3 regions of the Paenibacillus pabuli genome follow, and region 3 is predicted to be linked to each of the others. Evidence: predicted binding sites of a transcription regulator. Region 3 holds the regulator's gene; each other region holds the start of a gene.
The links. The regulator Rex, encoded in region 3, represses fermentation and respiration genes when NADH is low (regulators of the CRP and FNR family bind a similar motif). The targets are predictions, from matches to a motif close to TTGTGAAATATTTCACAA.

Region 1 (3,290 bases), 180 kb from region 3:
AAAAATTAAGTCCGGTACTGGCTTGTTACAAAGTTAAAACCGCAGCTGAAGGGATTGAGCGTGCTGCAGAAGTGGTTGCCTTTGGCGGAATGGGTCACTCCTCGGTCATTCACTCGAATAACGAAGAAGTCATAAGTAAATTCGCGGATCGTCTGCAAACGGGACGGATTATCGTGAATTCACCATCCACACACGGCGCCATTGGGGACATCTACAACACCAACATGCCGTCATTGACCCTGGGATGTGGTTCATATGGACGTAACTCGACCTCATCGAATGTAACTGCCGTCAACTTAATCAATGTGAAAAGGGTGGCTCGCCGTACCGTGAATATGCAATGGTTCAAAGTGCCGAACAAAGTGTACTTCGAAAAAGGAGCAACGCAGTATCTGGCCAAAATGCCTGATATTACTCGCGTAGCCATCGTTACGGATGCCATGATGGTCAAACTGGGCTATGTGGAAAAAGTGGAGCATTATCTGCGTCAACGCCAAATGCCGGTAGCGATCGAAGTATTCTCGGATGTGGAGCCCGATCCATCAACAACTACGGTAGACCGCGGTACGGAAATGATGCGACGCTTCCAGCCTGACTGCATTATCGCTCTTGGTGGTGGGTCCCCGATGGATGCTGCCAAAGCCATGTGGCTGTTCTACGAATATCCGGACACGGACTTCAACGATCTGAAGCAAAAATTCATGGATATCCGTAAACGGATCTACAAATATCCACGCCTTGGATCAAAGGCAAAATTCGTAGCCATCCCGACAACGTCGGGTACAGGCTCGGAAGTAACATCGTTTGCCGTCATCACGGACAAAAATCTGGGCAACACCAAATATCCGCTCGCAGACTATGAGCTTACACCTGACGTCGCAATCGTAGACCCTGAATTCGTATATTCCCTGCCGAAAACAGCCGTTGCAGATACAGGTATGGACGTACTGACACATGCCATCGAAGCGTATGTATCAGTTATGGCGAATGATTATACCGATGGTCTGGCCATCAAAGCTATCCAGCTGGTATTTCAATACCTGGAGCAATCGGCGCTGCAAGGTGACAAATTGGCACGTGAGAAAATGCATAATGCTTCGACGATTGCCGGCATGGCTTTTGCTAACGCGTTCCTGGGCATTAACCACAGCTTGGCGCACAAATGGGGCGGTCAGTATCACACGGCACATGGACGTACCAATGCAATCCTGATGCCGCACGTCATTCGTTATAACGCGAAAAAACCGACTAAATTTGCATCGTTCCCGAAATATTCGCACTTCGTAGCAGATGAACGGTATGCTGAAATTGCCCGAATTCTGGGATTGCCTGCACGCACTACAGAAGAAGGGGTAAACAGCCTCATCAATGCGATCCGCAAACTGAACAAAACACTGGGCATTGAGGAATCGTTCCAGGAAATCGGATTCGATGCCAAAGACTTTGAAGCTCATGTGGACTATCTGGCTGATCGCGCATTCGAAGACCAATGTACAACTGCTAATCCGAAACTGCCACTGGTGACTGAACTGGCAGACGTTTACCGGAATGCGTTCTACGGACGGTTTGAATAAACTATAGTGCAAAATAGTAAACAATCAGTTTAAGGTTAAGGCAGTTTCAGGGTTCCCCGGAAGGGGAGCCCCGATTGCCGTCTTTTTGTCGAGAACGGAATCCTTGGGGGATCCGTTGAATTTAACATTTTACACGACAACGGAGGGGCAGAAATAACCTGTAAAAGCGAAGCGTTCGCGTTTATCCCCGGATTTTTCCCTTTAAAAAGGGAACGAAAAAATCTGGGGATAACAGCGATTGGAAGGTTGTTCTGCCACGCAGTGATCTGGTGTAAACTTTTACTTTCACTATGATCCAGCAACGGTGGAGTGAGGAAGTTCACCAACTTTGTGATAAAAATCACAGATGGTGAAACTGGCAGGACGTATACTGAAAATGTAAGAAAAACATCCATCCCGCGGTTCCGGTTCCCATGTAGAGAGAACGTGTTCCGGCTGATATGTGAAAAAGTTCACATTAATCGCGGCTCTGGGCACAGATGAGACGAATTTTGCTGCACCCTGTCATGTGTCCGGAAATCCAAATTTGTGGAGGGATTACTATGTCGGTGATCGAAAAAGACGTAAAACAACAAACAGGCTGGAGAAACTTTACGAAAGGCACATGGACCAAATCCGTGGATGTGAATGATTTTCTGGCACATAACCTGTCTCCGTATTACGGGGATGAGGCATTTCTCGCAGGGGCAACACAGAACACAAAAGAACTGTGGGACATCGTATCTGATCTGACCAAAAAAGAACGGGACAACGGCGGCGTACTGGATGTGGACGTAAACACTCCGGCAACGATTGTGTCTCACCAACCAGGGTATCTGGATCAATCCAAAGAACAGATCGTCGGTGTACAAACCGATGCTCCATTCAAACGCTCTATTCAGCCAACAGGCGGAATTCGCATGATGATTGATGCATGTCAAGCTTACGGCTTCGAAATGCCTCAAGAAGTCATTGATATATTTACCAATATTCGCAAAACACATAATCAGGGTGTATTCGATGCGTATACATCCGAGATGCGTGCAGCACGCAAAGCAGGCATCATTACCGGTCTGCCTGATGCTTATGGCCGCGGCCGGATTATCGGTGATTATCGCCGGGTTGCTCTGTATGGTGTGGATTTCCTGATTCGCGCCAAAAAAGCAGAGCTGAACGCTCTTGAAGTGGATGTCATTGATGAAGACGTGATCCGCCTGCGTGAAGAGTTATCCGAACAAATCCGGGCTCTGCAGGAATTGAAGCAGCTGGGCGAAATGCACGGCTTCGATATTTCCCTGCCGGCTACCACAGCGAAAGAAGCGTTCCAATGGCTGTACTTTGGTTATCTCGCTGCCATCAAAGAGCAAAACGGTGCTGCCATGTCCCTTGGACGTGTATCTTCGTTCCTGGATATCTACATTGAACGTGATTTGCAGGAAGGCAATTTGACTGAAGAGCAGGCTCAGGAACTGGTTGACCATTTCGTTATGAAACTGCGGATCGTCAAATTCCTGCGTACACCGGATTACAACGAGCTCTTCAGCGGTGACCCAACGTGGGTGACCGAGTCCATTGGCGGGATGTCCGTGAACGGGGAAACGCGTGTAACGAAAAACAGCTTCCGTTTCCTGCATACCCTGCATAATCTGGGACCTGCACCGGAGCCAAACCTGACTGTACTCTGGTCCACCAAACTTCCGGAGGCATTCAAAGAGTATTGCAGCAAAGTGTCGATTG
Region 2 (3,290 bases), 530 kb from region 3:
CCGAAGCGGCAGAACTGGGAACCGACACATGTTTTGACCGTGCGCAGCGATTTGGCGTAGGCATAACCGGAAGGCATATCCAGCTCCGCCCATACCTGCGGCAGATCCTCTTTTTTGACCCCGATCAGATCGAGACGTTGTCCCCCGGTAACCTTGACTGCTTTTACATCGTATTTGACCGAAATGTCCGCAATGCGTTTCAGTTCTTCCGGAGTGGTTACACCGCCGTACATGCGCGGTACTACCGTATACGTGCCATCTTTCTGAATATTGGCGTTCATACGTTCATTAACGAAGCGGGATTCCTTCTCGTCTTCATGTGTATCCGGCGCAATCATGCCCAGGTAATAGTTGATTGCCGGGCGGCATTTGGAACAGCCTTCAGGCTGGCTCCAGCCCAGGACATTCATCACTTCCTTGGTCGTTTGCAAACCTTTTTGCTTGATTTCAGCTACAATTTCATCCCGGCTGAGCGAGGTACATCCACAGATGCCCTGTTTGGCACCACTAGTGAAGTTGTCTCCCAATACGTATTGTAAAATTTGCTCCACCACCGGTTTGCAGCCACCGCATGAACGGGTTGCACCAGTGCAGGCTTTGATCTCGTCGACGCTGGTCAGACCCTGATTCGTGATGGCATCGACAATGGTTCCTTTGGTTACACCATTACATCCACATACGATCTCGTCCTCGGCCATCGTTTCGACGGAGGCAGCTTTTTTGTGACCGCCACAGCCCGTACCCATCAGCGAGGCATACAGCTCATCCGTCATTTCGGCTCTTTGTTTGATTAATTTCTGCAATTCGGCAGAATCGGTCACGTCACCAAAGAGCACAGCGCCGACCATGATGTTGTCCCGCAGCAGGATTTTTTTGTAAGTCCGTTTCCAGTCATCCTTATGGCTGATCACCGTATGGTCCGGACTATCGAGGAACTCACCTGTGGAGAAGACGTCCACACCTGAAATTTTTAATTTTGTAGATACGACAGAGCCTTCATACGGAGCAGTCTCCACACCGCAGATATGCTTGGCGAGAATCATGCCTTGTTCAAATAAAGGGGCAACGAGGCCGTAACATACGCCCCGGTGTTCGGTACATTCCCCGACGGAATATACGCCTTCCAGTGAAGTCTGCATGTAGTCATCGACGACGATGCCCCGGTTAACCTCCATGCCGCTTTCACGGGCTACAATTGTGTTGGGCTTAATGCCTACGGCCATAACGACGAAGTCTGCGTCCAGCACGGTATCATCGGCAAATCGGAGACCTTCCACACGTTCCCCACCGATCAGTTCAGCCGTCTGGGCCCCCATTTTGAAACGAATACCCTGACGCTCCAGTTCCGCTTTTAACATGGCCGAAGCCTGAGGATCGAGCTGACGTTCCATCAAGTCTTGCATAAGATGCACTACAGTAACGTCCATGCCGAGCTGCACCAGTCCTTTGGCCGCTTCCAGTCCGAGAAGTCCTCCGCCGATAACAGCTGCTTTTTTATATTGCTTGGCTGCTTCCAGCATCATATTGCAATCGGCAATATCCCGAAATCCGACAACGCCTTCTTTATCATGACCCGGAACCGGGAGAATGAAGGAGCTGGAACCTGTAGCGATAATGACTTTATCGTAGGGCACCCGTGTGCCTTCGTTCGTTACGACTTCCCGGTTGTCTGCATCGATACGGGACACGGTTGTCCCGGTATGGAGCGTGATGCCATTGTCTTCATACCAGTGCAGATCATTCAGCACGATATCATCAATGGTTTTGCTGCCCTCCAGGACATAGGACAACATGATCCGATTATAGTTGGGATAGGGCTCCGTGCCGAAAACCGTAATGTCATAGCGTGAAGTCAATTTCAAAATTTGTTCAACCGTACTAATGCCGGCCATACCGTTACCGATCACGACAAGTTTTTCTCTTTTTCCGTTCATGTGTGTAAGCCTCCTTGGTTTAACACTGGACAATATCAACATTTTTAGTGGTTTATATTTGAATCATACCGTGGATTGCTAACACTTAATGTGATTTATTTCACTAAGAAAGATATAAGTAGCACAATTTAATAAGTGTGAGCCCCGTCACGGAAACTGTTTTTTATTGAAGTATGAAGAAGGGAAGGTATTGAGGTCGTGACTCTAATCTAAAATAAGAAATACGAACTATTGTTCTCTTTTTCTTTTCGGTGTAACATCGAGAATGGGATATGATGTTCCCTATTTCTTCGAAAGGAAGTTTTTGCATCATGATGGGAAGATCCCACCTGATTATTGGAACAGGCGTCTCACTATCTGTTCTTCAGCTGATGGGGATGCAAGTAACGGCACCGGCAGTTACGGTTGCGCTCATTGGTTCACTGCTGCCGGACATTGATGAGCCGAATTCCTTGTTGGTATCCAAGGCGCTGCCCAATAGTTTGATCAGGCTGCTGCAAACCATTTTGCTGCCTACAGCCGTATTTGTGTACTTTTATGTGCAGGCGAAGCCTTGGAATCTGCTGCTTGCCATTTTGGTCGGACTGGTATCTTTCCTGCCGTCACGTTCGCTCCGCAAAGTGTTAATGTTTGTCATCGGACTGGGTCTTGTATTCTACGGTCACGCATTAGCGCCATGGAACCTGATTGCGGGGAGTCTGCTCATGTTATGTACTACGCTGACCCATAGAGGGCTAACACATACTGTCTATGGAACTGCAGTCTGGGGAGGACTCTTATACAGCACAACGCATGTGCAGGGACCGGAGATCTGGGTTGCCGGTGGAGTAGCCTATGCCATGCATCTTCTTGCAGACTCGTTGACGAATCGCGGGATTCGTCCGCTTCCGCCACTGAAGTGGCGGATCAGAGCGAATTTGATGAGCACGGGGACCAAACATGGAGCCGTGGTAGAAAATGTATGTATCGTGCTAACGCTTATTTTGGCCTGGATCGCATTTTCGCCGTTATTCCTGTAACTCTGAGCAATTTTTGCGTCGTGGTTTTGAATCGGATTATGCAAACGTGCTGAACAGCAAAAGAATTCAAAAACGCCAGTCCTGGATACATGGACTGGCGTTTTTATTGACTCTCCGAGTCCTGTAACGCTCCTTGCCATGTAGATCGTTCAAGCGGCTATCCACTTGTGAACTAGGATCAGGAAGAGGATGGGGAATCGGTAAGCCCATCAATATCGGAAGAGCCAAATACAAATAACACAACAAGGATGACTACAATTAATAGCTCTGCAAATCCAGTTCCATCAAAGTCAGACATCATCCCAACCTCATTTCATTCTAATCATTTAGGAATTCA
Region 3 (3,290 bases):
AAGATGGATTTGGCACCATACCCCGTTCCGAGCAGCAGCGCTTCCCCCGCTGGTACCGCTGTTGGGTCACCGGATACGCCCTTATGAATCAAAGCAGCCAGTCTCATCTCTTCAAACATATCCAGGTTGTTGTTGCTTGCAGGTCCGTCTGTTCCCAGAGATACGGTTACTCCAGCTTTCAGCAGATCCGGAACTCGCGCAACACCCGAAGCAAGCTTCAGGTTGCTTCCCGGATTGTGAGAGACCGCTACATCATGGCGTGCCAGAATTTCAATCTCCTCATCATTCAAATGCACAGCGTGAGCTACGAGAGAAGGACGAGAGAAGAAACCGAGCTTTTCCAAATGTGCTACTGGACGCAGACCATAATCCGTTACATTCTGTTCGACTTCGCGAAGGGTTTCCGACATATGGGTGTGCAGCGGCAGATCCAGATCATGTGCAACCTGTACCAGCTTCTCTATGTAATCCGGAGGGCAAGTATACGGCGCATGCGGTGAGATGATCGTCGTAATTCGACCACCAGCTTGTCCGTTCCACTCGCGTGCAAACGCAGCCGATTCCTGCAGTTTGCGCAATTGCTCTTCTTCAGAACAGAGACCAATAACACCACGTGCCAATGCGGCCCGGATACCGGATTGTTCAACCACCTTCGCCACCTGGTCCATATGGTCATACATATCCAGAAATGCAGTCGTTCCGCCTTTCAGCATTTCTAATACAGAAAGGGAGGTACCCCAATACACGTCCTCAGACGTCATTTTCGCCTCCATAGGCCACATTTTCTCCTGAAGCCATACTTGCAGGGCCAGATCGTCCCCATGACCTCTCAGAAGCGACATGGCTGCGTGACCATGCGTATTGATCAGACCCGGCAAAAAGACCAGTCCTTTGCCATCAACCTTCGGCAGGTTCTCATCTCCATCTTGCAGTGTCTCACCAATATGCACAATCTTGTCGTCTTCAACGACCATATATCCTTGAACCACAGTCCATTCCGTACCCTGATTCACAGCAAATTTGCCGTTATGAATTACCCATCTATTTGTCGTCATCTTCCTCGTCGTCCTTTCCGTTCTCCAGATAATAAGCCAGGCTAAGCAGATCCGTTGTAAAATCAGCATGATGAATACGGACGTGCGGTGGTGTTTTCAAGATGGTTGGTGCAAAGTTCAGAATCGCTTCAATGCCGGATTCCACGAGCTGATCGGCTACGTTCTGAGCTTCGGTATCCGGAACGGTAATGATGCCAATACGAATATTATCTTTTTTGACCGAATCCGTTAGTTCATTCATGGGCTGTACCTTCAAGCTGTTAATCTGACTGCCGATCTTAGGGCCGTATGCATCGAAAACAGCAACAATTTTCATGTTGTCTTTCAGATAGGCATTGTAATTGGATAATGCATGTCCCAAGTTACCCGCCCCGACCAGAGCAACATTGATTTGCTGATCAATTTTCAAGATATGACGGATTTTTTCGATTAGATACGATACGTCATATCCAATGCCTTTGCGACCGAAGTCCCCAAAGTATGCAAGGTCTTTGCGAATCTGGGCAGGATTAAGATCCAGGCGTAGTCCCAGTTCCTGTGATGACACCGTGCCTACCTCACGTTGATGCAGTTCACTCAAATAACGTAAGTAAACAGGCAATCTGCGTACCACAGCTTCCGAAATTTTATCTGATTTCATTACATTGCTCCCCCTTACCAAGGCCACGATAGATAAATAAAAATGTAGCATCCCGCATAACCGTTTTCGTCTCCGAATGAAATCATGCAAGATGCCTTATGAAATATAAAATTAAAAGTGCTCCAAGGATGATCCACACTCTAATAAAGTTTACAGCGAGAAGCCCTTATTGCGCAACGACGTCATACCTAATTTACAGTAGATTGGTCCTGTGCTGGTGTTTCCAGCCACTCGCTAATCCGGGGAACCATCTGTTCCGTCAGCATATGCTCCATTTTGGGACCCGGTAATGAATATAAGAAATACTTTCCGTAATAAGACTCAATCACCCGTGTGTCGTAAACGATGACAATGCCTCGATCCTTTGCCGTACGGACAAGTCTTCCGAATCCCTGCTTGAAACGAATTACGGCCTGTGGAACAGACAGCTTCATAAACGGATTCTTTTTCTGTTCCTGCAGCAGTTCACTCTTCGCTTCGACAAGAGGATGGTTCGGTGGCTGGAAGGGCAATCTGACAATGGCCAGACAGGTTAGCGCCTCTCCAGGGATATCGACCCCTTCCCAGAAACTGCTGGTGCCGAGCAGTACCGTTGCTTTCGCATCCTGAAACCTGCGGGTTAACTTGGAACGACTGCCACTGTCCACACCTTGACCGAGCAGCGAAATATCGTTACCCGACAGTGCCTCTTTTAATGGGTCATACACCTGCCGCAGCATTCTGTATGAAGTAAAGAGCACCATCATGCGTCCTCGTGTCGCAATAGCCGTTTCAGCCAGAGATCTTACGAGCATGTCGACAAAGTGAGCATCACCAACACTGCCCTTTACGCTTGGGAAATCACGAGGTATCACCAGCAGTGCCTGATCCCTGTATCGGAATGGTGACGGCAGCATGGACGTCAGCAAACGGTTATTGTCAGCCGCTTCCTGCAAGCCAAGCTGTTCGATCATGAACTGAAATGACTTATCGACAGAGAGCGTAGCCGAAGTAAGGACAACGCTTTTCTTTTTATCGAAGAACATGTCCTTCAGCTGTGCACTAACATCAACAGGAACCGCATAGAGCTGCAGTGATTTGCTGCGGAATTGGCCGCTCGCCTCCATCCAGTATACCGTTTTGGCATCATCCATTCGCATGAAGAATCGAAGGTTCTCTTTGAGCGTTGCCAAATCCTTAAGCAGACCTGTAATGTCCGTGATCAAGCTATCCGATTGATAATCGTCCTGGTCTTCTTTGACTTCAAGAAGCAGCTTGTCTCCCTTACGGATCAAGTCCCCCAGTGTGACATAAATCTGGTTTTCGTAATCCTGCAGCTCCTGCCACTTCGCCGGTTTCATTGAAGGCTTCAGTCTGAGGGAAAATTGCCCCGTTTCACCCGGAGAAGCATCACTCCGCTCAGGCAGCAAGCTAAACAAGGCATCGCTCAAACGATCCCACATCTCTTTGACTTCAACAGCAAGCGGGAACATCTGGTCAATGACTGAGCCCCACTGCACCGAATTCTCATGACCCGCCAGTTGTGTACGCAGCATGGGAAGCTGACCGTTCCGACTATCCTTAAACAATCGGGTCAGGGTATGAACCAACGTGAA

Region 1: pflB (formate C-acetyltransferase) is a predicted target of Rex. The motif match lies at 2,015-2,032, and genes of this name have one in related genera.
Region 2: nirB (nitrite reductase large subunit NirB) is a predicted target of Rex. The motif match lies at 2,023-2,040, and genes of this name have one in related genera.

The regions. Positions count from the first base shown of each region.
Region 1 covers NZ_JBDOIO010000004.1:1,274,812-1,278,101, forward strand. The annotation lists gene adhE (bifunctional acetaldehyde-CoA/alcohol dehydrogenase) at 1-1,574, shown strand, start outside; gene pflB (formate C-acetyltransferase) at 2,117-3,290, shown strand, end outside.
Region 2 covers NZ_JBDOIO010000004.1:921,650-924,939, forward strand. The annotation lists gene nirB (nitrite reductase large subunit NirB) at 1-1,934, opposite strand, end outside; gene ABGV42_RS23710 (metal-dependent hydrolase) at 2,246-2,953, shown strand; gene ABGV42_RS23715 (hypothetical protein) at 3,132-3,254, opposite strand; gene ABGV42_RS23720 (hypothetical protein) at 3,280-3,290, opposite strand, start outside.
Region 3 covers NZ_JBDOIO010000004.1:1,454,640-1,457,929, reverse strand. The annotation lists gene ABGV42_RS26275 (amidohydrolase) at 1-1,055, opposite strand, end outside; gene ABGV42_RS26270 (redox-sensing transcriptional repressor Rex) at 1,042-1,695, opposite strand; gene dinG (ATP-dependent DNA helicase DinG) at 1,884-3,290, opposite strand, start outside.